Regions from separate parts of the Pseudoalteromonas sp. S2893 genome, predicted to be linked through region 1. Evidence: predicted binding sites of a transcription regulator. Region 1 holds the regulator's gene; each other region holds the start of a gene.
What was found. Region 1 encodes sigma-54, which starts transcription at its own class of promoters, with help from an activator protein. Its sites were predicted from a motif close to GTTGGCACGNNNNTNGNNT; they were not measured.

Region 1 (7,873 bases):
CCAGGTGTTTAATGTGTCATCACCTAATACAATGAAAGGCAAAATCACCCAGCGGGTGCAATTTTTAACTGCAAAAAATATGGCTGATTTAGTCACTAGTGACAAGGTAAGCCCAGAGGTGCAGGCGCAGTTACGTTTCTACTTGGTAAAATTAAGCAAAGAGTACAATCAAAACTCAATGTTAAGTAATACCAGTGTAGGAGAAAGTGCGTTTAAACAGTATTTAGCAGAGCAAATAAAACAGTTTTTAAAAGTAGGTAAGTGGCCTGAAAACTTCAGTGGTTTACCAATGCCACCGGGCTCACCAATTTAATTATATGTTTTAGTGTGTAGTGGCTACTTAACCTCAGTTCAGGTTGTTAAATAAGTAGCCACGTTGCGGTGCCTAAAAAGGCAAAAATACCGACAATATCAGTCACCGTTGTAAGTACAACACTACCGGCAAGTGCAGGGTCTATATTCATTTTTTTCAATAAAATAGGAATACATGCGCCAGCAACACCAGCCACTACGAGGTTCATAAACATTGCAAATGCGAGCACGCCGCCAAGCATAAAATCCCATTGCCAAAGCGCAATTACACTGGCTATAAGTATTGACCAAATAACCCCGTTTAATGCGCCTATCGCCAGCTCTTTAGCCATTAAAAATCGTTGGTTAGTTTGGTTAATATGGCCCACGGCAATACCGCGAATAACCAGAGTTAAAGATTGGCTACCTGCTACACCACCCATTGAGGGCACAATGCCATTGAGTACAGCTAAAATAGGTAATATATCTAAGGTGCTTTCAAAAAAGCTGGCCACAAAGGCGGCAGCTAAGGCTGTGAGTAAATTAACGCCAAGCCATACTGAGCGTTTTTTCGAGCTTTTTAAAACAGGTGCAAAGGTGTCTTCTTCATCATCAAGACCGGCAAGGCTTAATAAGCTGTGCTCTGCATCTTCACGAATAACATCAACAATATCATCAATGGTGACACGCCCAAGCAAGTGGGCGTTATCATCGACTACAGGGGCCGATATCCAGTTATGGCGCTCAAATAACTGAGCAACTTCACTTTCATCCATCGAAATAGGGATAGACTCACAGTCTTCATCCATTAAATCTTGAACAATTTTTTCAGGCGGATTAGTTAACAGTGTACTAAGTGATAATGCACCTAAAAAACAGTTATGTTTATCAACAACGTATAAATCATCGGTGCCCTCTGGCAGCTCACCGCGTAGCCTAATATAACGCAGCACAACATCAAGTGTAACGTCTGGGCGAATGGTCACCGTATCGGTGTTCATTAGCGCGCCTGCTGAGCGCTCTTGGTAAGATAAAGCTTGTGTAGCGCGTTCGCGGTCTTGCGTATCCATAGCGCTAACCACATCTTTGTACACGGTATCAGGTAGGCTACGTAGGACTTCACCTAAATCATCGTGGCCCATATCCTCAGTGGCCGCGGCAATATGCTCAGGTTCCATTTGTGCAATGATACCTAAACGTACATCTTCAGAGAGCTCTTCTAGCACATCCCCTTGCACATCTGGGTCAACCAGTTGCCAAAGCATGCGTCTAATTTTATGCGGAGAGGATTCAAGCAGCAATGCTGTATCACAAGGTGCTGTTTTTGCTAGCATGCGTCTTACTTGAACAAATTGCCCACTATTAAGTGATTTAGTCACTTGTTTTAATTGCTGTAGTGGATAGTCTTGTTCAAACGCTTCTGGCATTGGCATCCTAAATATTTTTGTGTAATGGAAAGGTGTTTAGTAAGTGGTGTTGCCCACTGTCATTTTCTTTATTTTTTGTGCTAAACCCAATGCTGGGACTAAATTAGTGTTTAAAATTAAGTAACCAAATTTAGCAGGGGCATGGCTTTATTACTCTAAATTAAAGCATTAAATTAGGCGAGTCGGAATACCCTAACTTACTAAATCTTTATAGTCTGGCCTGATAAGTCTTTAACTTATAAGGCTATGGTGCTTTAAATTATTCTTGTTCGTTAAATCGTTGTGCAATTAATTGCCCAACCGCATGCAAAGCTTGCTCTGAATCAGGGCCTTCACAGACTACTTTAACTTCTTTACCTTTACTGCTTTCAAGTAGCATTAAAGCTAATACGCTGTCGCCTGCGGCTTCTTTATCATCTTGGTGTAAGGTGATTTTAGCATCAAACTGCACAGCTAATTGCGCAAGGACCGTTGCCGCTCTGGCGTGTAAGCCTAATTTATTTTTTATTAAAAATGTGTCTTCACAGCGCATAAATTACTATACCTAAACTGAACAGGTTATTATTTTAAGGTTACTTTTCTTGCTCACGATGACGAATTTTGACATTCGGATGCGTCATAGCAAAGCTCTCACCAATGGCTTGCGCTAAATAAACCGAGCGGTGTTGACCACCAGTACAGCCTATTGCAATAGTGAGGTAACTACGGTTATTACGCTCTAAGTGTGGCAACCAAGTTTGTACAAAGGTTTGAATTTGCCAAGTGAATTTTTGCACTATGCTGTGATTTGCCAAAAAATCTTTTACTGGTTGATCAAGGCCCGTAAGCGGTTTAAGTTCAGGCTCCCAGTGGGGGTTTGGCAAAAAGCGAGCATCAAAAACATAATCAGCTTCTTTAGGTATGCCGTGTTTAAAGCCAAACGATTCAAACGTTACAATAAGTTGCTTATCTTTTTTACCCAGTATTTTTTCGCGAATTGACTCTGCTAATTGGTGCACACTTAAATCGGTGGTATCAAGCATAAAGTCAGCGCGCGTTACGAGTACATCAAGCAGTTCTTTTTCTTTTTTTATTGCTAAATCAAGCGGCAGTGAATCGATGGATAAAGGGTGTAATCTGCGTGTTTCTGAAAAACGTTTGATCAGTGTTTGATCATCACTATCTAAATAAAACAGTGTGGGTTTAGCAAAGTCAGGAAGGTACTCGAGAATATCGTTAAATTCGTCTTGTTCTTTGGGGATATTACGAACATCTATACTAACGGCTATTTTGTCATAGTTATCTGAAACACTTCGCACTAAAGAGGGCAGTAGGTTGACCGGAATATTATCTACGCAATAATAGCCTAAATCTTCAACCACGCGTAAAGCAACCGACTTACCTGAACCAGAACGGCCGCTTATGATAATTAACTCCATTTATAGCCCTTAGTATTTACTACGATTGATCAACAATTACTTGATACAGCTCTGCATCGGTTTTAGCACTACGCAGCTGTTTACAAAATTCTTTGTTGCTCAGTTTATCAGCTATGGTTGCCAGAGTCTTTAGGTGCTGTTGGTTATCGCCATCTGGTACGATGAGTGCAACAAAAATATCAACAGGGCAGTTATCAATAGCGTCAAAGTTAACAGGCGTGTCGCTAACAAGTACTAAAGCCAGCGGCTCTTCTACGCCACCCATTCTGCCATGAGGAATGGCGATCCCCCGGCCAATACCAGTACTGCCTAGCTTTTCTCTGCTTGCCAGCGCATTAAGAATATCTTGTTGTGGTAAGTAGGGGAGCTTTTCATGAGCAAGCTCACTGATAAACTCTAAAATTCTTTTTTTACTACTAAAAAGGACCGCAGCTTTGCTGCAGTCCTGGCATACTAATGTACTTAATTTCATAATATTAGTGTCTAGCAAGCTTCTCTTTATGTTTTATGACTTGACGATCGAGCTTGTCAATCAACGAGTCTATAGCGGCATACATATCTTGGTGCTCTGTTGAGGCAAATAAATCTGCGCCACTTACATGAATAGTCGCTTCTGCTTTTTGGTTGAGTTTTTCTACATCGAGAATGACATGCACATTGCTAATATGATCTGAGTGCCTTTCTAGCTTTGCAAATTTATTATTTACATAGTCTCTAAGTGAATCAGTTACTTCTACGTGACGACCAGTTAGGTTTAGTTGCATAAGCATTTCCTCTTTGTTTTTTACGTCTTATATCAAACTCTTTCTCTGATTTGACGGTGGAATAGCTAGCGATTCACGGTATTTTGCTATTGTGCGTCTAGCTACTTTAATTCCTTGCTCTGCCAATATATCCGCAATTTTACTATCACTCAATGGTTTAGCTGAGTTTTCCGCGGCAATTAGCTTTTTAATTAGGGCACGTATTGCGGTTGATGAACACTCTCCGCCGTTTTCAGTGCTTACGTGGCTTGAGAAAAAATACTTAAGCTCAAAAATACCACGTGGCGTATGCATATATTTTTGCGTAGTAACACGCGAAATTGTCGATTCATGCATTTCTACCATTTCAGCAACATCGTTTAAAACCATTGGCTTCATGGCTTCTGGGCCATGTTCAAAAAATGCCTGTTGCTGTTTTACAATACAGTTAGTTACCTTAAGTAGCGTGTCGTTTCTGCTTTCAAGGCTTTTTATAAACCATTTAGCTTCTTGTAAGTGAGAGCGAATAAACTGGCTATCACCACTTGATTTTACGGTACGAGACATAGCCGCGTACTGACTATTTACGCGTATTTTTGGCATGCTATCTGGATTTAGCTCTACCACCCAGCGGCCTTTTATTTTTTTAACCGACACATCCGGTATTACATACTCAGACTCTTCCCTTACTATTGTATCTGCAGGTTTTGGGTTGAGGGTATGTATTAGGGTCATGACCTCTTTAAGCTCGTCTTCTTTAAGCTTAGTCTTTTTCATTAATGTACGATAGTCGCGTGCCGCTAATAGATCAATGTGATCGGTTAAGATCATTTTAGTTTGTTCTATAAAAGGGGTGTCTTTATCAAACTGGTTTAGCTGAATACACAAGCACTCTTGTAAACTGCGCGCGGCTATACCTACAGGGTCAAATAACTGAATACGCTTTAAAACGGCTTCTATTTCGTCAAGTTCAACTTCAACTTCGTCATCGTTTTCTTGGTTAAAGCTTTCTAAAATTTCTTCGCAACTTAGCGTTAAAATACCCGAGTCATCTACAGCTTCTACAATGGCAATAGCAATGGCTTCGTCAGTTGGGCTAAAAGGAGTAAGCTGAAGCTGCCACATTAAATACTCATGTAGCGTTTCAGTAGAGGCACCTTGATAAATAGACTCATCTTCTGGCATTGGGCCTGAGGATGCAGCAGGGGCTGCGCTCATGTACTCATCCCAAGTTACATCCATTGCCATATCATCGCTAATGGTGTCTTTATTTAAAGCTTCGCCACTGTCTTGCTCGTACTCGCTGGTTGTATCGTCAGCCGATGCGCTTACGGTTACATCATCCGTATCTGCTTTTTGTTCATTTTTTCCAGCCGACTCTTCCGTGTAATCTTGCTCTTCTACTTCTAATAGCGGGTTGCTATCAAGTGCTTCTTGTATTTCTTGCTGGAGATCCAATGTACTGAGCTGCAGCAAGCGAATCGCTTGTTGCAATTGTGGAGTCATTGTAAGTTGCTGGCCCATGCGCAGCTGTAATGATTGCCTCATGTATCTCTAACAATCCTTTTATGTTGTTATAATTAATATTAGCAGATGCTTGTAGGTGTGGCTTAAATGTTACAGCCTAAATTGCTCGCCTAAATAAACATCGCGTACAGTTTTGTCATTTAATACGTGTTCTGGGGTGCCAGATGCAATTAGCTCCCCATGAGAAACAATGTAGGCTTTTTCACAAACATCAAGGGTTTCTCTTACATTGTGATCGGTAATTAATACGCCAATGCCACGGTTTTTAAGATGTTCTATTATTTTCTTTATATCTAACACTGAAATCGGATCAACACCAGCAAAAGGCTCATCCAATAAAATAAATTTAGGGTTCGCTGCCAGTGCTCTGGCAATTTCTACACGGCGGCGTTCACCACCAGAAAGCGCCATACCTTGGCTATCGCGAATATGCTGAATACTAAATTCATCAAGTAAGTTGTTAAGCGTTTCTTCTCGCGCGGCTTTATTGAGCTCTTTACGCGTTTCTAAAATCGCCATTAAGTTTTGATAAACTGTCAGCTTTCTAAATATTGATGACTCTTGCGGCAAATAGCCAATGCCTAAGCGGGCGCGGCTGTGCATAGGTAATAACGTAATGTCGTTATCATCAATAGAAATTTTGCCTTTGTCGCTAGGTACTAACCCTACAATCATATAAAAGGTGGTGGTTTTACCTGCGCCATTAGGGCCCAATAAGCCAACAATGCTGCCGGCTTCTACCTCAAGGCCTACATTTTTTACAACTTGGCGGCCTTTATAGCTTTTTGCTAATAGTTCTGCTTTTAAGGTGCTCATGGTTGACCTTCGTTACCTGTTTTTTCTTTAATTTTTGCTTCAACAGGCACTAAAATTGTGTGGACACGATCCGTAGAGTTTTCGTCTTTTTCTGCGCTAATAAGCTGCTGCTGCATATCGTAGGTAATACTTTTAGCATTAATTTTTTGACCGGCTTGTGCGACTTCAGCATCGCCAACAAGCGTTAAAAATCGCTTTGCTACGTCGTAACGTACTTCGTTTGCACTGGCACTCATTACAGTACCATCGTCTTGTTTTTCTTCGAAGTAGGCTGGGCTGCCAGTGGCAATAAGGAGTTGTTTGTTATCCCCTAAGTCTTCACGTTTATGTACTTCGAGTCGGTCGGCTGTAATTTTGCGATTACCATGCACAATTTCGACGTTCTTTTCAAAAATACCTACGTTTTCTTTAAGTTGGCCTTCTTGACGGTCTGCACTAATAGAAATTTGATTTGCTGGCGGTTGAGCAGCAGGCTCAGCAGCAGAGGCGCTAAATGCAAGCATTAGCGATGGGATAATAAGTATTTTAGTGAGTTTATTGGTCATAATATATTGTTCGCGTATGGTTAATTAGTTTTATTACTTCGGTTTTTAAATCGGCTTCAAGGCCTTTCCCGACAATTTTTAAATTAGGCCCAGTGACAACCACTGGTTGCTCAGAGCGCATTGTTAGCGCTTTAATGTCGACTTCGATGTTATCGGCATTGATGTTATCTATCATGGCATTATCAACTAAATTTTTAGCAACCACGTTGCCTTCTAAAATAAGTTGTTTATCTTCGTAAAGCGTTGCTTCGTCTGCATTTATTCGCCATGTTTGCTTTTCGTTATACAAGGTGAAAATAGGTTTTTCAAAAAATGTAAAACCAAGCTGTTGGTACAGCTCCATTTTAGCCGCAGTGACTTTATGGCTTATTTTACCTTGCTCGTCATAGGCTGTTTGCTTAAGCTCTATAGCGGTGTAATCGGGCTTTGCAATTACTTCAGGTTCTTGCTCTGGCGCTACATTGGTTTGGGTAAAATAAGGGTACCAAAGCCAAACCATACAGCCGATGAATAACGCACTGAGTATAACGCGTGCTGCATTCATGAACTGGTGCCTTGTGTTGTAAGCGCTATGCCGTTCTCTAGCATAAGTAAGTCTGTGAGCTCTCTAACGGCGCCAAAGCCGCCAGGCATTTGCGTAGTGTAATGCGATAAGCGCTTAATTACTGGGTGCGCATCGTTTACTGCAACGGCAAAGCCAACGCGCTCCATTACTGGCATGTCAGGGCCATCGTCGCCAATATAAGCTATTTGTTCATCAGTTAACTTTAAAGTGTTTTTGAGTTCTTGATAAGCAATAAGTTTGTCTTCTTGGCCTTGATAAATGTGCTGCACAGTTAAGCTGCTCATGCGAGTTTGTACTATTTCTGAGTGACGCCCCGTAATGACCGCAACTTCAAAACCGCTATTAATTAGCGCTTTAATGCCAAAACCATCTTTTGTATTAAATGCTTTTAATTCTTCGCCTTGGTTGCCGAGGTAAATTCGGCCATCAGAAAATACACCATCAATATCGCATATGAGTAGTTTTACTTTTTTGGCGCGTGCTTTGGCATCATCGCTTAGCGGTTGATAGAGATCTTCAAATTGCATTTATAATACTCCTG
Region 2 (7,873 bases), on a different contig from region 1:
CACGCGCCGCCATCGGTACTGCCGATACACCCGCAGCACCAATTAAAGGGTTAATAGGTGTTTTAGAAAGCTTGTTAAGGCCTTTTGCCATAAACACACCCGACGCTGTACCAATAGCAAATGCCAGCGCACCGAGCACCAAAATACCAATGGTTTCTACAGTTAAAAACTGATCGGCCGCTAGTTTAGAGCCTACTGCCAAACCTAAAAATATCGTGGTTATATTAATAATTTCGTTTTGGGCACTGTTACTAAGCCTGTCTACAACACCTGACTCACGCATTAAATTACCTAAACAGAACATGCCTACTAAGGGAATAGCCGCTGGTAAAAACATAGCGGTTAAGCTCAGTACCATTAAAGGAAATACTATTTTCTCTTTTTTAGATACTTTGCGCAGCTCTGGCATTTTAATAGCACGCTCATCAGGTGTAGTTAATGCGCGCATAATAGGCGGCTGAATAATTGGCACTAACGCCATGTAAGAATAAGCAGCAACCGCAATGGCACCTAGTAAATCAGGGGCAAGCTTAGACGCTAAAAATATGGCTGTAGGGCCATCGGCACCACCAATAATGGCAATGGCTGAGGCATCTTGTAAGCTAAATTCAAAGCCAGGTACATAGTTTAATAAAATTGCCCCAAACAAGGTGGCAAAAATACCAAACTGCGCGGCTGCACCCAGTAATAACATACGCGGGTTGGCAATAAGCGCACTAAAATCAGTCAGCGCCCCTACTCCCATAAAAATTAATAAAGGGAAGATCCCCGTATCAATACCTACGTAATACACGTAATAAAGCAAACCACCTGGGTCAGAAAGCCCAGCAACCGGAATATTAGTCAGTATTGCGCCAAAGCCAATCGGCAGCAGTAATAGGGGTTCAAAGTTTTTAGCAATGGCTAAAAACAACAACAAACACCCTACCGCAACCATTATTAAGCTAGGAAACGTAAAGTTAGCAATGCCGGTAGCATGCCAAAGGTTTAAAAGACCTTCCATTAAAGCTACTCCTACGCCATCGCTATAATTGCATCGCCCGTTGTCACAGCATCACCTTCAGACACTAAGACCTCAGCCACAGTACCTGAGTGCATTGCACGAACCTCAGTTTCCATTTTCATCGCTTCCATAATAACAACCACATCGCCTTCGTTTACGGCTTGGCCTGCTTTTACTTTTACCTTAAAAATATTACCTGCCAGTGGCGCATTCAGTGTTTCACCTGATGCAACCGATGCTGATTGTGGTAAGTGCTCTGAATCTTTTAGCGTTACCTCTTTAAGCTCGCCACCTTGCGCAACCACTACATCGTAAACTTTACCGTCAACTTTAACGCTGTATTGCTCAGCGCTAACACCTTTGTTACTTGCAGGATTTGCTGCAGGCTTAGCGTTTGCATCATCAGCACTTGGCACTGCTTCAAAGGCATCTGGGTTATTACGGTTTTTAATAAATTTAAGGCCAACCTGTGGGAATAATGCATAGGTAAGCACATCATCTATTTGCTCATCAGCAAGTGTTAAGCCTTGCTCTTGCGCTTCTTTTTGCAGCTCTGCTTCAAGCGTGGCAAGCTCTGGGGCTATATTATCTGCAGGACGACACGTAATAACCTCACTGCCATCAAGCACTCGCTCTTGCAGCTCTTTATTCATAGGTGCTGGTGTTAAACCATACTCGCCTTTTAAAACACCGGCGGTTTCTTTGGTAATTGTTTTATAACGCTCTCCCGTAAGCACATTTAGTACTGCTTGTGTGCCTACAATTTGCGATGTTGGAGTAACTAGCGGGATAAAACCTAAATCTTCACGCACGCGTGGGATCTCAAGTAATACTTCATTTAGCTTATCTGCTGCGCCTTGCTCTTTCAGTTGATTTTCCATGTTGGTTAACATGCCGCCAGGTACTTGCGCGAGTAAAATACGGCCATCAACACCTTTAAGGCTCCCCTCAAAGGCAGCGTACTTTTTACGTACATCTCTAAAGTAAGCCGCTATTTCTTCTAGCTGGTTTAAATCTAATTCGGTATCGCGGGGCGTTCCTTCAACAATTGCTACAATGGTTTCTGTAGCTGAATGACCGTAAGTCATACTCATTGAAGAAATTGCGGTATCAAGCATATCAATGCCTGCATCAATGGCTTTTTGATATGTAGCTGTACTTAAACCTGTGGTTGCATGGCACTGCATAGCAATAGGGATAGAAACGGTTTCTTTTAGCCCTTTAATAAGTTGCTCTGCATCGTATGGTTTTAATAAGCCTGCCATATCTTTAATACAAATAGAGTGACAACCTAAATCCTCTAGCTGTTTTGCAAGGGTTAACCACATATCTAGGGTATGCACTGGGCTTACAGTATAAGAAATAGTACCTTGCGCGTGTGCTCCTACTTTTACAGCCGCTTTAATTGCCGTTTCTAAGTTACGTACATCGTTCATGGCGTCAAAAATACGAAATACATCTACACCATTTTTGTGGGCACGCTCTACAAACTTTTCTACCACGTCATCGGCATAGTGGCGGTAACCCAATAAATTTTGCCCGCGCAATAGCATTTGCTGTTTAGTATTCGGCATTGCTTTTTTAAGGGCACGAATACGCTCCCACGGATCTTCACCTAAATAACGAATACACGAGTCAAACGTAGCGCCGCCCCACGACTCAATAGACCAATAACCGGCATCATCAAGTTTGTTAGCAATAGGGAGCATGTCATCTAAGCGCATACGGGTTGCAAGTAAAGACTGATGAGCATCGCGTAAAACAAGTTCTGTTAATTTTAATTTAGCCATGTGTGCCTCTTATTTATTATTTGATTTGTACTGAGCAATGGCAGCACTAATAGCAGCGATGTGCTCGTTTGGCACACCTTGAGATTTTAAAGATGGTGATTTAACCGGTATTGCAACTTCAGCCTCGTCAAAACGAGCAACCAAGTTAGACATGAGTGACACAGCACCAATCAATATTGAAAGAAATACAAACACGCCCACCATGCCCGTAAGCATCAAGCTACCTGCGGTTGTGAGTACAGCTCCTATATCCATTTTTCTCCCCCTGCACTATATAGCGATATAAAAAACCGCTTTATTTAAATAATTATTCACCGAATGATAACAAAACTTTTAACTTTGTCTACCACCTGTCAATTGGTAAAACCAATTAAAATTAAACTAACATACAGCCACAATAGTTAACATAGCTAATACTGGGTTAAATTAGCTTAGATATAGATGATAAAAATAACCGTTATAGGCAAAGGTTATATGGTTAAACCCAAAAAAACTTAAAAACCATAAAAAATAGTAAGTTAAACGGCAAGTAAAAAATCATTTTGCGCTAAAATGTAAATTGGTCTTACCAAGATTAATAAAGAAGCGCACAAAAAATATTTATTTTTTTACTCTCTTTACAATAGTGTGAATAAGTTACATCGTTAAACGTAAAACTTACCAATCCTAAATTTATAACCCTCGCTCAAAAAACCATAACATATTGAAAATTAATAAAATTAAACTCTGGCACGCAACTAGCATTATTACTTTCGAACGAATTTGATAACCAAGGAGAAAACAATGTTACGCTGGACAATTACATTTTTAGTTATTGCTTTAATCGCTGCAGTGTTAGGTTTTGGTGGTATCGCAGGTGCCGCAGCTGGTATAGCAAAAATTATATTCTTTATCTTTTTAGTACTTTTAGTGATTTCTTTAGTTTCAGGTGCGCTGCGCGGTAAATCGCCTAGGTAGCTACTAACATACTTAAAACACTAAACAATCAACATATACAAGGAATTACATTATGAACTCAACAACTTTAAAAGCAGCACTAATCGCCGTATTTGCAGGTTTCTTTATGATGGGTTGTGAAGACAACCACGCAGAAGAAGCAGGTGAGCGTATTGATGAAGCAGTAACTGACGTGCAAAACTCTGTTGAAGATGCATGTGAAAATGTAAAAGAAGGCGTTAACGCAGAAGAAACTAACTGTTAATCTGTTTGGTAACGTAAAAAACGGCTTTTAATAAGCCGTTTTTTTGTGCGCGAATAAAAAGCGGATTCTAACTCTTAAAATGCATAGTCTACATTAACGGGTGTGATTTTTACGCTAGCTTGTTAAAATAGCGAAAACTATTACTTATTAGCAATTATGGCACTGACCACCACTTACACACTCGATAAACCCTACTACTACGAATGCTTTGACGAGTCCCACTCTTATAGTAAAGCAGCCAAACCAAAGTATTTTTTGCTGGCATTACTGGTGTGCTTAGGTTTAATTAGTATTTACGCTATGGACGATCATTACCTAGGTACATTTTTAATAATGCTGGGTGTATTAGAATGCGTTGCCTTTTATTACCGCAGGCCTTGGTGGGTTGCGCGCCAAATGTTTAGTCGTGCTTCGGGCTCAACGGTTACTCTTTCGTTTACCGATGACGCTATTAGCACCGAAAACCACTATAAAAGCCATACATTTAAGTGGGCAGAAATAACCCATATTATTAAAACTAACCACGGCTACTTAGTGCACCATAATAAAGGTATGCAATATATTTCTAGCAGTGTATTAACCGATGAAATGCGCTATTTTATAAACAAAAAAGCCACTCAATGAGTGGCTTTTGGTATAGCTAAGTGCATTACTCAGCTAAGTATAACTGTTGATTAAGCATTGCCCGGATTAGGGTTAGACTTTTCAGCTTGTATACGCATGTAAATCTCTTCACGATGCACTGAAACGTCTTTAGGTGCGTTAACACCAATTCGAACTTGATTTCCTTTAACACCTAATACAGTAACAGTTACTTCGTCACCAATCATTAGGGTTTCACCTACTCTACGAGTTAGTATTAGCATTCTCTTGCTCCCATGTTCCAATAAATTATAAGATTCCGCTTGACCATTTTAATGAAAAATTGATTGAAAAGTAAGTAAAAACTCCCAAACTATCCATTTTCTGTTAAAAATTCTGAGTGTAACGCTCTTACTGCTAGTTCTAAATACTTCTCGTCAATTAAAACCGATACCTTGATTTCAGACGTCGATACTAAAACTATGTGTATACCTTCTTGCGCCAATGCATCAAAAAATTGATGCGCTACACCACTGTGAGACTTCATTCCTATGCCAACAGCCGACACTTTTGCAACTGTTGTATCACTAGAAATGCTATCAGCCTGCAGATTTACCTGTTGTTGAGTTAGTAAATCGTGTGCTTGCAAATAGTCATTTGAATGCACAGTAAAAGCATAGTCTATTTTTTCAAAGTTATGATTAACTTGACTAATCATATCTATTTCGATGCCATTTTCTGCAAAAAGTTTCAAAATTTTTGTAAGAGAATGAACACAGTATGGTACGCCATGTACCTTTATCAAGCATTCGTCACGATTAAACGCAATCCCCGACACAACCTTAGTTGGCATATCGCTCTCCTCAAAACTTATTAGCGTTCCTTCATCGGGCTCAAAACTCGAAAGCACCCTTAGCGGCATTTTATGATTACCAGCCGACTCAACAGCACGAATATGCAATACTTTTGCGCCTAAACTTGCCAGCTCTAGCATTTCGGCAAACGTTACATGGCGCATTCGCTGTGCGTTTGGTTCTACACGAGGATCAGTAGTGTATACGCCATCAACGTCGGTATAGATCTGACATTCATCGGCTTTTATTGCCGCGGCTATTTCTACCGCAGAGGTATCGGTGCCGCCGCGCCCAAGGGTTGTAATATTGCCCTCTACATCGCGCCCCTGAAAACCGGCAATAATCGCAATCCGATTATGCTCAAGCTCATGCTTTAAACGCGTCGCAGCAACCTCTTCAATACGGGCTTTACCAAACATGTTATCGGTTTGAATATTAACCTGATCGGCTAGTAGGCTTACAGCCGAATGGCCACGTTTTATAATAGCCATAGCAAGGAGCGAAACAGAAACCTGTTCTCCAGTGCTAATAAGTACGTCTAATTCTCGGCTACTCGGGCGAGTATCTATTTGCTTGGCGAGGTTAATTAAGCGGTTGGTTTCTCCCGACATGGCCGAAAGAACCACAACCACTTGATGACCTTGCTGCTTAGTTTTAACAACAAGGTCGGCGACCGCTTCTATTCGCTCAATAGAGCCAACCGAAGTGCCGCCAAACTTTTGGACAATAAGTGCCACGTAAGCTTAAACTTTCTCACTTACCCAGGCTGTCACGCTTTCAAGCGCGGCGTTTAGGTTTTCAGGCTGTGAACCACCCGCTTGTGCCATATCAGGACGACCGCCCCCTTTACCGCCTACTTGGCCTGCCATGTGGTTTACAAGCTCACCGGCTTTAACTTTACCGGTTAAATCTTTCGTTACACCGGCAATTAGGCTTACTTTTTCGCCGCTGGCAACACCCAGTGCAATAACACCTGAGCCAATCTTGTTTTTAAGGTCGTCAACCATGCCACGAAGCGCTTTAGACTCAGTTCCTTCAACGTTTGCCACTAGTAGCTTAACGCCATTAATTTCAACAATCGAATCAAGTAAAGACGCACCCGCTGCACTGGCTAGCTTATCGTTAAGCTGTGCAATTTGCTTTTCAAGGCCTTTAGACTTTTCAAGAAGCGCAGTTACTTTTTCAAGTACCGATGCGCTATCACCTTTTACCAGCGCCGCTACATCGTTTAGCTGTTTTTCTTGCTCGCTTACATACGCCACTGCATCTGCGCCTGTTACTGCTTCAATACGGCGCACGCCTGCAGCAATACCGCTTTCAGATACAATTTTAAATAAGCCAATATCTCCCGCGCGCTCTACGTGCGTACCGCCACACAGTTCAATTGAGTAATCGCCAATGGTTACTACGCGTACTTCATCGTCGTACTTTTCGCCAAACAGCGCCATTGCCCCTTTTGCTTTAGCGTCATCAATCGCCATAAGCTCAGTGTTTAGGGCAAAGTTACGACGAATTTCATCGTTAACTACACGCTCAATTTCACGTAGTTCGTCTTTAGTAACCGCTTCAAAGTGTGAGAAGTCAAAACGTAAACGCTCAGGCTCAACCAGCGAGCCTTTTTGGCTTACGTGTTCACCTAATAATTGGCGCAGAGCTTCGTGTAAAATATGCGTAGCTGTGTGATTTTTCTTAATGCGTTCACGGCGTGCATCATCAATAGTTGCGTCTACTTTATCGTTAACCGCAATGCGCCCTTGTACGCTACCGTGGTGCGCAAACGCATTACCCAGCTTAGTAGTGTTAGTCACTGTAAACTCGCCACCTGCAACAGTAATGGTACCGGTATCGCCTGTTTGGCCACCAGATTCTGCATAAAATGGCGTATGGTTAAGTACCACAATGCCTTGTTGGCCGTCTTCTAAAATAGAAACCGACTCACCATTTGCAAACACTTCTACTACTGTAGCGCTATGATGTGTGCTGTCGTAGCCTTTAAACTCAGTGTGTTTTTCTGACTTTAATTGCTCGTTATAATCGGCACCAAATTTACCCGCTTGCTGCGCTGTTTTACGCTGTACAGCCATGCACTCTTCAAAGCCTGCATGGTCTATTGTCATTTGGCGCTCACGGGCTACATCGGCCGTTAAATCAGCGGGGAAACCATAGGTGTCGTATAACTTAAATACTAAATCACCAGGAATAACATCGCCTTTAAGCTCGCTTAGGCTTTCCTCTAAAATAGCTAAGCCACGCTCAAGGGTTTTACCAAATTGTTCTTCTTCAATGCGCAGTACTTTTTCGATAATTTCTTGCTGCTTTGCCAGCTCTGGGTAAGCTTGGCCCATTTGTTCAATAAGCGCTGCAACCAGTTTATAGAAAAACGCACCTTGTGCACCAAGCTTGTTACCATGGCGTACTGCACGACGAATAATACGACGCAATA
Region 3 (7,873 bases), on a different contig from region 1:
ATTATTACCAAATTTTGGTTATCAAAAGTATTTTCAAATTGCGGATAAGTATGAGCGCCGTAAGCACGATTTACCCGAGCTTGAACGTGCACATAAACTAGAAGACAGCCGCTATTATACGCAAAATGAGTTTGGGCCTGCTAATGGCTTTATAAACTACAAGGCAACAGTAACCACCGATGAGTCACAATTTGCTATTACACCTGGTTACTTAAAAAGTGAAAGTGTAAAAGACGGACGACGTACTTTTGTTTATAAAATGGATGCGCCTATTTTAAACTTTTATTCTGTGCTTTCGGCAGAGCTTGAAAGTAAAAAGGTTGAGCACAACGGTGTAAATATTGAGGTGTACTACCACAAAGATCATGCATGGAATGCTGACCGTATGATTGAGTCGGTACAAGACTCAATAGATTACTACACGCAAGCCTTTGGGCCATATCAGCATAAGCAGTTACGTATTATTGAGTTTCCTAAGTATCGCTCGTTTGCGCAAAGTTTTGCCAATACGGTACCTTACTCAGAAAGTATTGGCTTTATTACAGACTTAAGAGATGAGAGTAAAGTTGACCTACCTTACTATGTAACCGCACATGAAGTTGCACACCAATGGTGGGGGCATCAAGTATCTGGGGCTAATGTAGAAGGCAGCGCCGTTATTTCTGAATCGCTCTCCCAATACAGTGCGCTTATGGTGCTAAAAAAACGCTTTGGCGCCGAGAAGCTTCGTAAATTCTTAAAGTACGAGTTAGATAGATACTTAATGGGCCGCACAGGCGAAGCCTTTGAAGAAATGCCGCTGTATAAAACGCAGTCGCAACAATACCTTCATTACAATAAAGGCTCAGTTGTGATGATGGCTTTGTATGACCGATTAGGTGAAGAGCGCTTAAATGCAGCACTTAAAGCGTTTTTGAATGAGTTTAAATACCAGTCAACGCCATACCCAACTACGCTTGATTTACTTAGCTATTTAAAACAAGACGCAACGCAAGCGGAGCAACGTTTTATTGATGATCAGTTTAAATATATAACGCTTTATGAGCTTGAAATGAAAGCAGTTTCGGTTACAGATGATGTTGATAGTGAAGGTTTTTATATAGTAACACTAAACGTTGAAGCAACTAAGCAGCATGCCGATGGACAAGGTGAAGAAACCGAGCAACCACTCGATGAGCTAATTGATATTGCATTATTTAGCGATGATCCTGAAAACCTACTCGCTGAAGATTTTGTTATTTACTCGCAAAAGCATCAAATAGTCTCTGGTACTAATACTATTGAGCTAAAAGTAAAAGAAAAGCCAGTTTACGCAGGAGTAGACCCGTACATTAAGCTTGTAGATAAAGACAGTAAAAATAACCTAGCTAAGTTTTAATGATTAATGATTAATGATTAACGATTAGCTGAAAGGCCGCATTTAATGCGGCCTTTTTTGTTTTAGCGAATTGCTAATACCAATGCGCAATAAAGCTTAATAAAGCGAATTAGCATATTGGTAAAAAGAGGTAATAGCAGCGAGGAGCTCGGCGATTAACCGAAGTGGGTTATATAGTAAGGTGCTTTAGTCGCTAAAATTAAAAGGCGCTGTGAGTATTTAGGTGTCCTAAACGAGAAAAGGGCCAAAAGGCCCTTAGTGTTGCAGCAAGTAACACATTTTGTTTTAAAGCGTAAAGTCTACAGCGTAGCCTACGTAAACTTTAACATCTGACTCATCCATGTCGGTGTCAGATACGCCAAAAGTAAAACCATCTTTTGATACAGAGATACCGTAATCAATAATATTATCATCACCTATAAAGTCGCCAGAGTAGTGACCTAAGTGTAGCGCAACCTCAGTACCATTGCTGCCAACAGCAAAGCTGTAATCGGCATTTAGGTATAATGAATCGCCAAAGTCGGTGCCATCTCCATCTGCCGCTGAAGTGGCAAGGATTGCAGCGCCAAAGGTGAAACCTTCTGCGCTGATGCTACCGTAAATTTCAGAGAAATCAGCATCTGCCTCAGAAGCTGCATCTGGGTAAGCGTAATAAATGTAACCTACATCGTAGCTAAATGTGTCGTTAATATCGCCACCAAAACCCGCGTAAACATCAAGCTCATAAGTCATTTCATCGGCCCATGAAGCATTTGATGCCCAAGTACCTACATAAAAGCCTGACTCGTCAGCGTAATCAATACCGCCAGAAATAGCAGCATCGCCCCCAGTTTGCTCTTGACCACGCCATAAGTAGTTAGACGTAGCCGCTGCGTTTGCTGTTACTTCTGCATGTACGGCTGTTGATGTTAAAGATGTAGCACCTAATAAAGCTATTGCGCTAATTGCGATGGTTTTTTTTAGTTTTAGCATGTCCATTTCCCGTTATATGATTTTTATCGCCTAGGTTTTTATTCTCTTATTGGCAACCCTTTGACTGGCGGTGTTTTATTGTTTAACTGGGAATGCAATTGCACTGTATGTGCCAGCTTAAAATAATTTCTATAAAACTGGTTTTTTACTTTTATAAAACAATATGTTGAGAAGTTTTAGAAGAGGGAATGATTGAGGAGGTTAATTAAAAAACGCACACTGCTGGTGCATAAATTAACCTAACTGCACCAGAAAAATACAGTTAGGTTAGGTAGATTTAGCCAAATATAGTGCGCATAAGACTAATTGTTTCGTTTACTCCGCGGCCTTTTTGTACTTCGCTAATAATAGAGTCGCGTTTGCTACGAATATGCTCGGGAATGTCATCGGCTGCAAGTGCACGGTCTACAAGTATTTCGGCAGACTCTTTACCTCTACGCTGTGGTTTTCCCGCACTTGTTGTGCTGCGTTTAGGTTTATTTAATAGCTTAATATAATTTGAGTTGTCGGCCGTACTGGCATCTGCATAGTAAAAAAAGCATGGTAATAACGCTTTTATACTAACTAGTTGCTCTTCTAGTTCATTGCTGCCATTAGCCATTTTAAACCACGACATAGCATGAATGCTTTGTACTATATCTTGCCAGTAGCGCTCAAAGTCGCGATTGTTTAATTTTGTAATACCTAAAGCTGCGCATAATGCATCAAGACGGCTATTACTAATCGGCGTAAACACATCTGGGCGGCGCATTGCTAATAAACGTGTAGCAGGGGCAAGGGTTGGTTTTTCATCGCTACCGTTAAAGGCAAGTAAATAAGCAACGACAAACTGTTGGTAATCAGCTTCGCTCACATCACCTTCAAGCGGGATGTTAGCAAGTGCTTCGTCAAACGCGCCAGGCAAGTCGGCTAGCATTTGATGAAAACCCTTTGCACTTTTTGTTGATGCGAACCATTCAACATCAAAGTTATAGGTGCTTGGGTCGAGCGTGGCAGTGTGTTTACCACTAAATGCCAGTAAATCCTCTGGGATCATATCTTTTAGTGCTTGCTCACGAATGCTGTGCATATACGTGGTAAGGCGAAGCTGTTCGTCCAGTGCAATAAGTTCTTTGTGTTGCTCTACAAACATACTAATAACAGGCCAAGGTGCTACACGTAGTGTTTTGAGCTGTAAAAAGCTAATTGCTGAGGTTAGCTGGTCGTGCAGCTTTTTTAAAACTGGCAGTTGTTGTGGCTCTAGTAAATCGTAATTTATACGGTCTTTACTTGCACTTAGCAGCTCATAACACCAGCCTAAGAAATCCTCTGGGTGGTTTTCTACTTTCACGGCCATTAGGTTTAGGCTTAGTTCTGAAGCTTGCTTCAAGATGTTTTGGTAAATTTGACTTTCTTGTTCGCCTAGCGCCATTTTTGACGGTGAAATTAGCAGTTTTTTCATGCCTTGTAGAGTCTCCGAGTAGATACATTTTTTAGCTGCTTTATTTTAGCGCAAATACGCCAATAGCAACAGGGCCGTGCATCATACCTAACAATTCAAGGGATGCAATGTTGTAGGGTTTAATACTTGGTTAGATTTAAACTTGATGAGCTTTACTTTTAGTCACCAATTTTGCAACGTTTACTTTTAAGCATAAATTCATTTCAAATTAAATAAATTACAATAAAGTGCTTTTTTGTCACAACGACAATGATTTTAAAGCTAACACTCGCTATGATAAGAACATTATTTGCACGTTTGAAAGGATGATCATGAAGACCTTACTCAAAATTGTTGGTGTAATACTCTTACTTTGTATTGCGTTAATTATTGCCGCTCCGTTTTTAATCCCAACCGATACTATTTTTAATAAAGTATCTGAGCAGGTTGAAAAAACAACAGGGCGCACACTTACTATTAAAGGTGATAAAACGCTTAGTGTATTTCCTGCATTAAAGTTAGAGCTTAACGATGTGCACTTTGCAAACATGCAGACAGGCTCACGCGACGACATGGCAAGTATGGAGCAATTAGCTGTACATATACCATGGTTATCGCTATTTGGCGGCGAATTCAAACTTGATAAGTTTGTTATTAACGAGCCCAATATTTTATTAGAAACTGATAAAAACGGTAAAGCTAACTGGCAGTTGTTTGATGCTGTAGCAGAGCAGCCGCAAGAGCAAACTCAATCAGGTGAGGCTGTTAAACTACCAGAGAACTTTGATATAGAGTTAGGTGAAGTGGCTATTTACGGTGGTACGTTTACTTACCTAGATGGGCAAACAGGCGCTAAACAACAAATTAGTGACTTGGAATTGGCTATTTTACTTCCTTCACTACGTAAGACACTAGAGATCAAAGGCGGCATTACATATATGCAAGAGCGCTTTGAGCTTGATGTAAAACTTGATACGCCGGCAAAGGCAATTGAAGGGGCGACGTTTGAGGTTACTCAAAGCGTAGACTCTAGCTTGGTCGATCTTACTTTTAACGGCAGTATTGCTCGCCAAGGTAAAGATATAAAAGGCGAGTTAGCGCTAAGTGGCGACTCTGTTAAGGAGCTAGCAACTTGGCAAGGGGTAGACTTAAACGCTAAAGAAAATGCATTTAATGCGTTTAGTGTAAACGGTAAAATGCATCTTATAGATGATACGTTTAACTTAGAAGAGCTGATTGCTACCCTAGATGAGTTAGAGATTAAAGGAAAAAGTGAAGTAAACTTAGGCAATAAACTAGCGGTTAATGCTGATATAGACCTAGGTATGCTTGATTTAAATCCCTACTTACCGGAGGCAGTCGCTAAGCAGCAAGCGCCGCAAAGCGAAGAACCTAAAGCCGCGCAGCCGATTGTTTGGGACGATACTAAAATTGATTTAAGCGCATTAAATGCACTTAATGCTAATGTAGTTATTCGCTCAAGCGGTTTAAAAGCTAACGATATTGAGCTAGGTGCTAATCAATTTACAGTCGATTTAAACAACAGCGTTGCTAAATTAAGCTTAGATAGCTTTAAAGCATATGAGGGCACTGGTAAAGGGGTTATCAACATAAATGCGCAGCAAACGCCGTATAAAATAAGCACAAATTTTGATTTAGCCGACATAGACGCACAACCGTTACTCACTGATGCGGCTGGCTTTGATAAGCTTATGGGTAAAGGGTCATTAAATTGGAATTTAACCACAACTGGGCAAAGTCAAAAAACCTTTATTAATGCATTAAATGGCAAGGTTGGCTTTGAATTTGCCGATGGTGCTGTTAAAGGCGCAAACGTGGCTGAGATGGTTCGCAAAGGCAAAGAGCTTATTACGGGTAACCTTGGAGCTGTGAGTGAAGGGCTAGATACAGGCTTTGAAGAATCAGAGCAAACAGATTTTTCTGCGCTCACCGGTAGCTTTAACTTTACTAATGGCGTGGGCCATAATAACGACCTATCGCTGATGAGCCCACTTATTCGTATTACAGGTGAGGGCGATGTAGATTTGCCTAAAACCAATGTTGATTATCGCTTAGTGACCGGCATTGTTGATTCGATTGAAGGGCAAGGCACTACAGATGATAGTACAGGCTTTAAAATCCCACTGCGTATAGAAGGCCCATTTCATGACGTTGGCTTTAAGCTAGATGTAAGCAACGCGCTTAAAGATGAAGCAAAGCAAAAGCTCGATGACGCCAAAGAGAAAGCAAAAGAAAAAGCCAAGGACAAAGTTAAAGATAAACTAAAAGGTTTATTTGGCTAACTATTAAACCCCACTAATAAATAATTAAGGCGCTATTTGCGCCTTGATTGTTTTATAACCACTTGTAAAATAGCTACATAGCGGTTTTTACTCAGTTTTAATCTGTCCTTCCCTTAAATTAATTAAAAAATAACCTACCACTCACTAGCCAATGCTGGTACAATTGCCCGCCCTTAAGAGACAACTCTGTTGTTTTTTGAGTGGGATTTAATCGAAGTGCCTTGATTTTAAACAAATTTAAGGCAAGTTGTAATTACTACACCGGAGGTCATTAACATGATCCAAATGCAAACTCAGCTGGAAGTTGCTGATAACAGCGGCGCTCGCAAAGTGCAGTGTATAAAAGTCCTTGGTGGTTCACACCGTCGCTATGCGGCAGTTGGCGATATCATTAAAGTTTCTGTGAAAGAAGCTATTCCTCGCGGTAAAGTGAAGAAAGGTGATGTTAAAAACGCGGTAGTTGTGCGTACCAAAAAAGGCGTTCGTCGTCCGGACGGTTCTCTGATCCGTTTCGATAGCAATGCGGCTGTTATCTTAAATGATAACTTGCAGCCAATTGGTACTCGTATCTTCGGCCCTGTGACTCGTGAACTTCGTAATGATAAGTTCATGAAAATTGTTTCACTAGCCCCAGAAGTACTGTAAGGAGTCTATCATGGCAGCAAAAATCCGTCGTGATGACGAAGTAATCGTACTAGCAGGTAAAGACAAAGGTAAGCGCGGCAAAGTGCTTTCAGTTGTTACCGAGTCTGGTCGAGTATTTGTCGAAGGCATTAACTTAATCAAGAAACACCAAAAGCCGGTTCCACAATTGAACCAAGCTGGCGGCATTGTTGAGAAAGAAGCGTCTATCGACGTATCAAACGTTGCGATCTACAACTCGGAAACGAGTAAAGCAGATCGTGTAGGTTTCAAGATTGAAGATGGTAAGAAATTACGTATCTTTAAATCTACTGGTAAAACTATCTAATAGTTGGAGTAGAATGATGGCGAAACTGCATGAAGTATATAAAGACAAAGTAGTTGCTGAGCTTCAAGAGAAGTTTGGTTTCAGCTCTGTCATGCAAGTCCCTCAGATCGAAAAGATCACATTAAATATGGGCGTGGGCGAAGCCCTAGCTGACAAGAAGATTTTAGATAACGCTGTTGCGGATCTAGAAGCTATCGCTGGTCAGAAACCTTTAATCACTAAAGCACGCAAATCTGTTGCTGGCTTCAAAGTGCGTGAAGGCTACCCAATAGGCTGTAAAGTAACCTTACGCGGCGAGCGTATGTGGGACTTTTTTGAGCGTTTGGTATCAATCGCTATCCCACGTATCCGTGACTTCCGTGGTGTGAGTGCTAAGTCTTTTGATGGACGTGGTAACTACAGCATGGGCGTACGTGAACAAATCATCTTCCCAGAAATTGATTACGATAAAGTAGACCGTGTACGCGGTATGGATATCACAATCACAACTTCTGCGAAATCTGATGAGGAAGGCCGTGCGTTGTTAGAAGCGTTTAACTTCCCATTCAAGAAATAAGGGTAGGGTTATGGCAAAGAATTCTATGAAAGCGCGCGAAGCAAAGCGCACTAAACTAGTTGCTCAGTACGCTGAAAAGCGTGCAGCACTAAAAGCTATCATCAGCGATGTTAACGCATCTGAAGATGATCGTTGGGACGCGGTACTTAAGCTTCAAGCTTTACCACGTGATTCTAGCCCTGCACGTCAACGTAATCGTTGTAACATTACGGGCCGCCCACATGGTTTCCTTCGCAAATTCGGCATGAGCCGTATTAAAGTTCGCGAAGCAGCT
Region 4 (7,873 bases), on a different contig from region 1:
GTACGACTTACAAGGGGTCACGGGGCACAGTGCACACCCAGATGTGCTCAGACGTGCAGGTGCTGAAGACGCCGACATGATTATTGCGGTAACCAGCTCAGATGAAGTTAATATGGTGGCGTGCCAAGTCGCGTATAGTATTTTTAATACGCCAACTAAAATAGCCCGTATCCGATCAGAGCAATATTTAAAATACCGCGAAAAACTATTTCATAACGATGACCTCCCGGTTGATCACTATATTGCCCCCGAAGCACTTGTTACCAAATATATTCGCCGTTTAATAGATTACCCAGGCGCGTTGCAAGTGCTGCAATTTGCCGATGGCATGCTCTCTCTTGTGGCTGTAAAAGCTTACTACGGTGGCTTATTAGTGGGTTATGCGCTTTCTGCTTTAAAAGAGCATATTCCGAATGTAGAAACCCGTGTAGCAGCAATTTATCGCCAAGGTAAAGCTATAAAGCCACTGGGCACCACGGTAATAGAAGCGGACGATGAAGTATTTTTCATTGCTGCCACTAAGCATATTCGCGCAGTTATGAACGAGCTACAAAAGCTTGAGCGTTCTTACAAAAAAATTATGATAGCCGGTGGTGGTAACATTGGTGCAGGCCTTGCTCGCTCACTGGAAAAAAACCACAGCGTTAAGTTACTAGAGCGCAGTAAAGAGCGTGCTGAGCAACTCTCTGAAATGCTAGATAACACCGTCGTGTTTTGTGGAGACGCCTCAGACCAAGAACTACTATCTGAAGAGCACATAGAGCAAGTTGATGTGTTTATTGCCGTAACCAACGACGATGAAGCAAATATAATGTCGGCCATGCTTGCAAAACGCATGGGCGCACAAAAAACCATGGTGCTTATTCAGCGTGGTGCGTATGTAGATTTAGTGCAAGGGGGTGAAATAGATATTGCTATATCACCACAACAAGCAACTATTTCGGCGCTACTTACACACGTACGCCGTGGCGATATTGTTAATGTGTACTCGTTACGTAAAGGCGCGGCAGAGGCCATTGAAGCCGTTGCCCATGGCGATGAAAACACATCAAAAGTAGTTGGCCGTGCGATTGCCGATATCAAGCTACCTGCAGGTACAACGATTGGCGCTATTGTACGTAATGACGACGTACTGATTGCCCACGACGACACCGTTATTATGTCTGGTGATCACGTTATTATGTTTTTAATCGATAAAAAGCATATCAACGTAGTAGAAAAGCTATTCCAAGTTAGCGCTATATTTTTATAGTTAAACACAAAAAAGCCGCTGACTAAGGCGGCTTTAGTGGAGTATGTTTTTTTAATGCTAGGCAACCCTGCTTAGCAGCTTACTAATTACTGTACTTTTGAAAACTCTTGCTCAGAAATTTCACCATTACCATCAGTATCTAGCTGGTCAAAAATATTCACTAGCTGTGAATTTACCTGCGCTTCTTGCTTTGAAATTGCACCATCACCATCGGCATCAAACGAGGCAAAGTCGACTGCAGCATACGCCGCTGATGAAGAAGCTAATACGATAACGGCAAGTGCTGTATTTAATGTTTTCATAGTTGTGTCCTAATTAAGAGGAAATCCTTTTCTAAGATCCATGGGTTTAAAAATTAACTAAAAAGTGCTTTTGCCAATGTGCATTATTAAGTTTTAATGCACATTGGATTAGAGCAAATGACTCTTTGCTAAGTGAACATGCGCTGCCCTGCGCTCAATTGGCAAAGATCATCACACCCTAGTATTTAGAGAACTCTTGCTTTGAAAGCTCACCATTTCCGTCGGTATCAAGCTCAACAAACTCAGCCATTAAATCCGCATCAACCGATGCTTCAGCTTGGCTGATGGCGCCATTGCCATCTACATCTAGCGTGTCAAAATCAGTCCCTGCAAATGCAGCAGAAGAAGAGGCAATAGCCATAAATGCGAGTGCTTTATTTAAATGCTTCATAATTTAATCCTTCAATATAAACAAATTAGTTAAGTTCACTACGTGGTGTACGCAATCCTTGTAATCCTTTTTCGTAAGCTCCCTTGCCTACTTAGGTTGTCATTGGCAACTCAGGATTGTTACCACACTTTAAGCTTCTGAAAATTCTTCTTTTGATAGCTCACCATCTTGGTCAGTATCTAATTCTGAGAACATGCTCATCAGTTTTGCATCAATTGATGCCTCTGATTTGCTAATCGTGCCGCTGCCATCTACATCTAACGTATCAAAATCGGTTGCTGCAAATGCCGCTGATGATGAAGCAAGGGCGATAAGTGCTAAAGTTTTATTAATGCTTTTCATAATATAATTCCTTCAAGTATATGTGTGCGATTAAGTGTTTTACTTTAAATCACGTTATTGTTCAGTACAGCCAGACTATTACAACTTGAATGCCAAGTTTTAAAAGCTCATTAATTTCAATTAGTTAAAAGAGCACTTGGCTATTTTTGATAAATTTGCGGGGATTTTATGTTGCAAACTAGCAACAAAGGGTAAAGCTAAGTTTTTAAATACAATAAAAACAGCTAGTTACATAAGAGAAAAAAGCTACAATTTTCGGCGTAAATTGTAAGGATGAAGATTTATCGAAAAAAGAGACTAAATTTTAGCCGTGAGGGGAGCTAACGTATTAAAATAACTCACTCGTAAAACTAATCTATACAGCTGATTTTTATAGAAAATAAAAATTATTTTGTGAAGTTTTAAAAAATATGACTGCCACTCAAGTAAAAAATGGCCATTTGTTGCTATTAAGCGAAAGTGCTTATTCTAATGGCAGCTCAAGCATCGCGGGATCGATAAAGTGCTCTTTCATAAATGCCTTCATTTCATCTTCACTGGCTAAAAGTTTAATACCACAATTAACTCCTGCGGCGTGTTCTTTTACACTGCATATTTCGCCAGTAAATGCTTTATTGTTGGTATCAACCGTCACCGTGCATTGCATATCTTTAATATTTTCATCGTTTTGATCGCCGCGTACATCAAACATCACCCCGGTAAGCGAGATGTCTTTAATCACCCCTTCAAGTACTCTATCGTCACTGAGAGTTAATTTTGCAGGTAATAAGGTAGGTATGCGTGTTTGCGCGCGCAGTGCAAATAACTGCACTTGCGTAGGGTAATTAATAAAAATGAGCCTAGCAGGGTGTGAGGCAACCGACATAAGCTGCTGCCTAAATGCTATTACTTGTCCGCCACTGCCTTCTATAACCGCTCTTACCACCACCATTACACCGTCACGTAGGTAATCACTTGCAGCAGGTAAACGCTTTGAACTTGGGTAATTTAAAATAATAAATTTATTTTCTAGCAAGCCAATAAACTCTGTTTTTACGCGTTTACTACTGGTAGGCGTAACAATTTCCAAGTCGACCAATCGCCCTGTTGTTAACTGGTGTAATTTATCTAAATTAGAATGTGGCATGCCTGTTCCTAAGCATCATTTATATATTATTACCCACGCCAAAAGGTCGGCGTAAATAGCACGAGTAAGGTGAATATTTCTAAGCGACCAAATACCATGGCAATGGTTAATAGCCATTTGGCACCATCGCTCACCGCCCCATAATGCGAGGCAACATCACCTAAGCCTGGGCCTAAATTATTTAAACATGCCGCTGTAGCAGAGAACGCGGTAATGTTATCCATGCCGGTTCCCATTAGCGCCAGCATTATAATAATAAATACCAATGCGTACGCTGAGAAAAACCCCCAAACCGCTTCAACTACTTTATCGGGCAGGGCTTTACGACCAAGCTTAATAGAGTATATAGCACGTGGGTGAACTAAGCGGTTAAGCTCACGTATGCCTTGTAGGTAAAGTAAAAACACGCGTACAACTTTCATACCGCCACCGGTTGAACCTGCACAGCCACCTATAAAGCTCGAAAAAATAAGCAATATAGGTAAAAACAGCGGCCAAGTAGAAAAGTTATCGGTGGCAAAACCGGCTGTGGTACTCATAGACACCGCCTGAAATAAAGCCTGATCGAGGGTTTCATCACCATCGGCAAATATTTCGTTAGATGAGAGCACCGTAAAACAAATCACCACCAGCGCTAACTGTATCAGTAAAAAAACTTTAAATTCAGGGTCGCGAATGTATACCTGAATATTACGACTGGCTACCGCCGCGTAATGCAGTGAAAAGTTAACCGCAGCAATAATTAAAAAGAAAACACATATAAAGTTAATGACAGGGCTATCAAAGTGCCCTATTGAGGCATCGTAAGTAGAAAAACCGCCAATCGCCACTGTAGAAAACGCATGGCATATAGCATCAAACCACTCCATACCTGCCGCCCAATACGCCAACATACAGGTTACCGTTAACGACACATAAATGTACCAAAGGTGCTTTGCGGTATCGGCAATACGGGGGGTCATTTTTGAATCTTTTACTGGGCCTGGGATCTCAGCTCGGTATAATTGCATGCCACCGACCCCAAGCATGGGCAGTATAGCAACAGCAAGTACAATGATACCCATACCGCCAAACCACTGTAATTGCTGGCGATAAAACAAAACAGACTTAGGCAGGTATTCAATTCCGGTAAGTACCGTGGCCCCAGTGGTTGTAAGGCCAGAAAAGGCCTCAAACACCGCATCGGCCATAGACAAATTAGGTTCTTGTAAAAAAATCAGCGGTAACGATGCAAACGCCCCTAGTACCAGCCAAAACAGTACAACAATTAAAAAGCCTTCGCGTGCTTTTAAGTCGCCGTTTTCATGCCTGTTTGGGTAATAAGCTGTTAAACCAATAACCACACTAAATATAAACGCTAATACAAAGGGAACACCACCACCATCTTTATAAAATAAAGACACCACCGCAGGCGGCACCATGGTAATACTAAACAGCGCAACAAGTTGGCCAAGGATTTTTATGATGGTACGAAATTGCATGTAGCTTATCGCTTTTATTATTAGTAAATATAAGTGTGTAAGTTATTGTCTTACTCTTTGATAGTTAACTCAACTGCGCCATGGCTTAAATCAAAAATATCTTTAATGGCCTGTTTTGCTTGGCGGCTATCAATAGTAATAACCCATTCAATATTAGCAGTAAATTGTTTTTCTATATTAAGTACTTGATAATTGGTTTTTAACAATTGCTCTATTGCGCCCTGCATGCTGTATTCACTTTGGCCTACAATCTCGATACTCGGTACTTTAGTCACCGTTTTTAGCTGCGAAAGTGCATTATTAAGCGACCCACCATAGGCACGCACTAACCCACCGGTGCCCAGCTTTATACCGCCAAAATAACGGGTGACAACCGCAGTAATTTCGCCAAGTCCAGAACCCACCAGCACATTAAGCATGGGCTTTCCTGCGGTACCATTTGGCTCGCCATCATCAGAAAAACCATAAACATGACTTCCGCCTGGGTTACCCGCTACGTGCGCCCAACAATTATGACGAGCATCTGGGTACTTTTCTTCAATGCTTTTAATAAATGCTTTAGCAGCCTGTAGGTCTGGCGTATGCGCGATATGAACTATAAAGGTGCTTTTTTTAATTTCTTCTTGATGAAACACATCATCGGCGGGGTATTTATATTCAGACATAATTAAAGCTCAATTAAAAATGGGGCCAAAAGGCCCCTTTGCATTCGCGTATTTTAGCGCGTATTGGCGAGCTAGTCTTTATTAGCTTAATCGAGCGCTAAATCACGAGTCATATTTTCTAGGCTGTCTTCGTGAACAATAATATTGTCTTCAATACGAATACCGCCGTATGGTTTTAACGACTCAATTTTTTCCCAGTTAATAAACTGCTTACTGTCGGTTTGCGCTAAATCACCTAATAATGAGTCTATAAAGTAAAGCCCTGGCTCAATAGTAAACACTTGGTTTTTCTCTATTTTACGAGTACAACGCAAGAATGGGTGCCCTTCTGGCGATGGCTGGTGGGTGCCTTTATCATCACGCATAAAGCCGCCCATATCGTGCACTTGTAAGCCAAGGTGATGGCCCAAGCCATGAGGGAAAAATGTTGAGGTAATTTTACGTTCCACAATTTCTGTTGCGGGTAAGTTTACAATATTGAAGTCGCTAAGAATTTGCGCAATACGGTTATGACAATCAACGTGTAAATCGCCATATAACATGCCTGGCTTTAATGCGTTGCCTAGCTCAATTTGTATTGCCGTCATAGTTTGTACTAGTTCAGCAAACTCGCCCTGCTTTTTAAAATCGTACGTACGGGTTATATCTGCGGCATACCCATTAAAGTTTGCGCCAGCATCGATTAAAAACGAATTATGAGTAAGCGGTGCTTTTGGCTCAAAATGTGTGTAATGCAAAATAGCGCAGTTTTCGTTAAGCGCTACTATGTTGCCATACGGCATTTCGTTTTCGCTTTGGCGTGTAGCCATAAGGTACGCTTGCTGAATATCAAATTCGCTACCTCCATTATAAAACGTATCGCGTGCTGCTTTATGTCCATCTACCGCAATGCGGTTGGCTTGGCGTAAACATTCAAGCTCGTACTGCGTTTTATAAGCGCGGTTATAATGAAAATAGTTAAGTACCGGCTCAGGGTTCATAATACTAAAGCCAAGCGCTTGCGCTACCTCTAGGTATTCGCCCATGTAAGCGTATTTAGCTTTATCGTAAGGTAATAGTTTTTCAACTTGATCAGGCTGTAGCAATAATTCTATATCAAAGTACTCAGCCCAAAAATCACGCGGCTCATCTGGTACTTTGTGCCAAAAATCAACTGGGCGGTAAAAAATAAGCTTAGGTTTATCGCTACCATTTACCACAATCCAACAATGTGGATTATCAATAACAGGAAGCCATGCTTTAAAGTGTGGATTAACTTTAAATGGGTAATACATGTCGTCTAAAAACTGGCGCTTAGCTTGGCCTGAGTGAATAACTAAACCCTCGAGCCCTTCACGGTCACAAATTGTACGCGTACGTTGTTGTAATGTGGCAATATGCTCTGCATATAAAACGGCTAATTTATCCATTGTTAATCCATCTGTTAAATTTAACTTGCTTTGAGTCTACCACTTAAACGTAAAGCGCTCAAAAAAGGGGGATATTTAACATGTAAATATCCCCCTAATACTTATACCCATCGTGTTACGTTATTAGCCCTTTATTTAGCACGCTAGAATGGCTAAATATTTTAGGCAATTAGTATTACATAATTTACCCGCCCATTTTCATGTTGAGTAACGGCGCGAGCACGTTTCCTTCTCGTCCCATCCGGGTGTGATAAACCTGGCGATAAGCAAACACGTTTTTTACGTAATCTCGCGTTTCTCTATACGGGATCAGCTCAACCCATAGCTCTGCTGGTATGGCTTCGTCAGGTAACCAGCGTTTAATACGATGATACCCTGCGTTATAAGATGCCGTAGCAAGTATTTCATTACCTTTGTTTTTCTTTTTTAAGTACTGCAAGTAACTAGTACCTAAGCGTATATTGGTTTTAGGTTGGTACAAACGCGTACTCGATACCCTTGCTTTATTAACGTATTCTGCCGTACTAGGAAGCAATTGCATTAAACCACGCGCATTTGCATGCGAACGCGCATCTGGTGCAAACGAGCTTTCGCGCCGTGCAATTGCAATACTCCACGCGGGGTCTATTTTGCTGCGTTTACTGTAGCGCTCAAATATATCTTGAAATGCAAACGGAAAACGCAGTTCAACATAATCCCATGCTTTAATTTTAGCTAACGTGAAAATAACGTTATCGTGCCAATTGTTTTGCGCTGCAACCTTTGAGGCAGCTAGTTTTTCTTCATCAGTAGAGGTGTTCGTTAAGTAATTCCATTCTCTGCGTGCAGAGGTAAAACGCTCGAGTTCGTAAAGTGCTTTTGCACGTTTAAAGCCCGGCGCATTCTTCACCTTCTCTACTAGTTTT

Region 2: the regulator sigma-54 is predicted to act here: its motif matches at 3,519-3,537, upstream of CWC04_RS00105 (DUF1328 domain-containing protein).
Region 3: the regulator sigma-54 is predicted to act here: its motif matches at 2,449-2,467, upstream of CWC04_RS15900 (TorF family putative porin).
Region 4: the regulator sigma-54 is predicted to act here: its motif matches at 2,366-2,384, upstream of CWC04_RS13055 (EF-hand domain-containing protein).

What each region holds. Positions count from the first base shown of each region.
Region 1 is NZ_PNCY01000010.1:148,609-156,481, reverse strand. It holds gene CWC04_RS06340 (zinc-dependent metalloprotease) at 1-313, shown strand, start outside; gene mgtE (magnesium transporter) at 360-1,718, opposite strand; gene CWC04_RS06330 (HPr family phosphocarrier protein) at 1,978-2,250, opposite strand; gene rapZ (RNase adapter RapZ) at 2,291-3,136, opposite strand; gene CWC04_RS06320 (PTS sugar transporter subunit IIA) at 3,156-3,608, opposite strand; gene hpf (ribosome hibernation promoting factor) at 3,613-3,900, opposite strand; gene CWC04_RS06310 (RNA polymerase factor sigma-54) at 3,928-5,427, opposite strand; gene lptB (LPS export ABC transporter ATP-binding protein) at 5,497-6,222, opposite strand; gene lptA (lipopolysaccharide transport periplasmic protein LptA) at 6,219-6,767, opposite strand; gene lptC (LPS export ABC transporter periplasmic protein LptC) at 6,757-7,311, opposite strand; gene kdsC (3-deoxy-manno-octulosonate-8-phosphatase KdsC) at 7,308-7,859, opposite strand; gene CWC04_RS06285 (KpsF/GutQ family sugar-phosphate isomerase) at 7,860-7,873, opposite strand, start outside.
Region 2 is NZ_PNCY01000001.1:15,441-23,313, reverse strand. It holds gene CWC04_RS00120 (sodium ion-translocating decarboxylase subunit beta) at 1-1,003, opposite strand, end outside; gene oadA (sodium-extruding oxaloacetate decarboxylase subunit alpha) at 1,015-2,793, opposite strand; gene CWC04_RS00110 (OadG family protein) at 2,803-3,048, opposite strand; gene CWC04_RS00105 (DUF1328 domain-containing protein) at 3,577-3,750, shown strand; gene CWC04_RS00100 (hypothetical protein) at 3,803-3,994, shown strand; gene CWC04_RS00095 (YcxB family protein) at 4,151-4,618, shown strand; gene csrA (carbon storage regulator CsrA) at 4,669-4,860, opposite strand; gene CWC04_RS00085 (aspartate kinase) at 4,950-6,167, opposite strand; gene alaS (alanine--tRNA ligase) at 6,174-7,873, opposite strand, start outside.
Region 3 is NZ_PNCY01000034.1:7,549-15,421, reverse strand. It holds gene CWC04_RS15905 (ABC transporter permease/M1 family aminopeptidase) at 1-1,378, shown strand, start outside; gene CWC04_RS15900 (TorF family putative porin) at 1,664-2,350, opposite strand; gene CWC04_RS15895 (hypothetical protein) at 2,628-3,791, opposite strand; gene CWC04_RS15890 (AsmA family protein) at 4,103-6,073, shown strand; gene rplN (50S ribosomal protein L14) at 6,350-6,718, shown strand; gene rplX (50S ribosomal protein L24) at 6,729-7,043, shown strand; gene rplE (50S ribosomal protein L5) at 7,060-7,599, shown strand; gene rpsN (30S ribosomal protein S14) at 7,610-7,873, shown strand, end outside.
Region 4 is NZ_PNCY01000028.1:10,495-18,367, forward strand. It holds gene trkA (Trk system potassium transporter TrkA) at 1-1,252, shown strand, start outside; gene CWC04_RS13045 (EF-hand domain-containing protein) at 1,339-1,554, opposite strand; gene CWC04_RS13050 (EF-hand domain-containing protein) at 1,733-1,945, opposite strand; gene CWC04_RS13055 (EF-hand domain-containing protein) at 2,075-2,287, opposite strand; gene CWC04_RS13060 (PilZ domain-containing protein) at 2,751-3,413, opposite strand; gene CWC04_RS13065 (TrkH family potassium uptake protein) at 3,443-4,894, opposite strand; gene CWC04_RS13070 (YigZ family protein) at 4,945-5,559, opposite strand; gene pepQ (Xaa-Pro dipeptidase) at 5,646-6,968, opposite strand; gene CWC04_RS13080 (transglycosylase SLT domain-containing protein) at 7,153-7,873, opposite strand, start outside.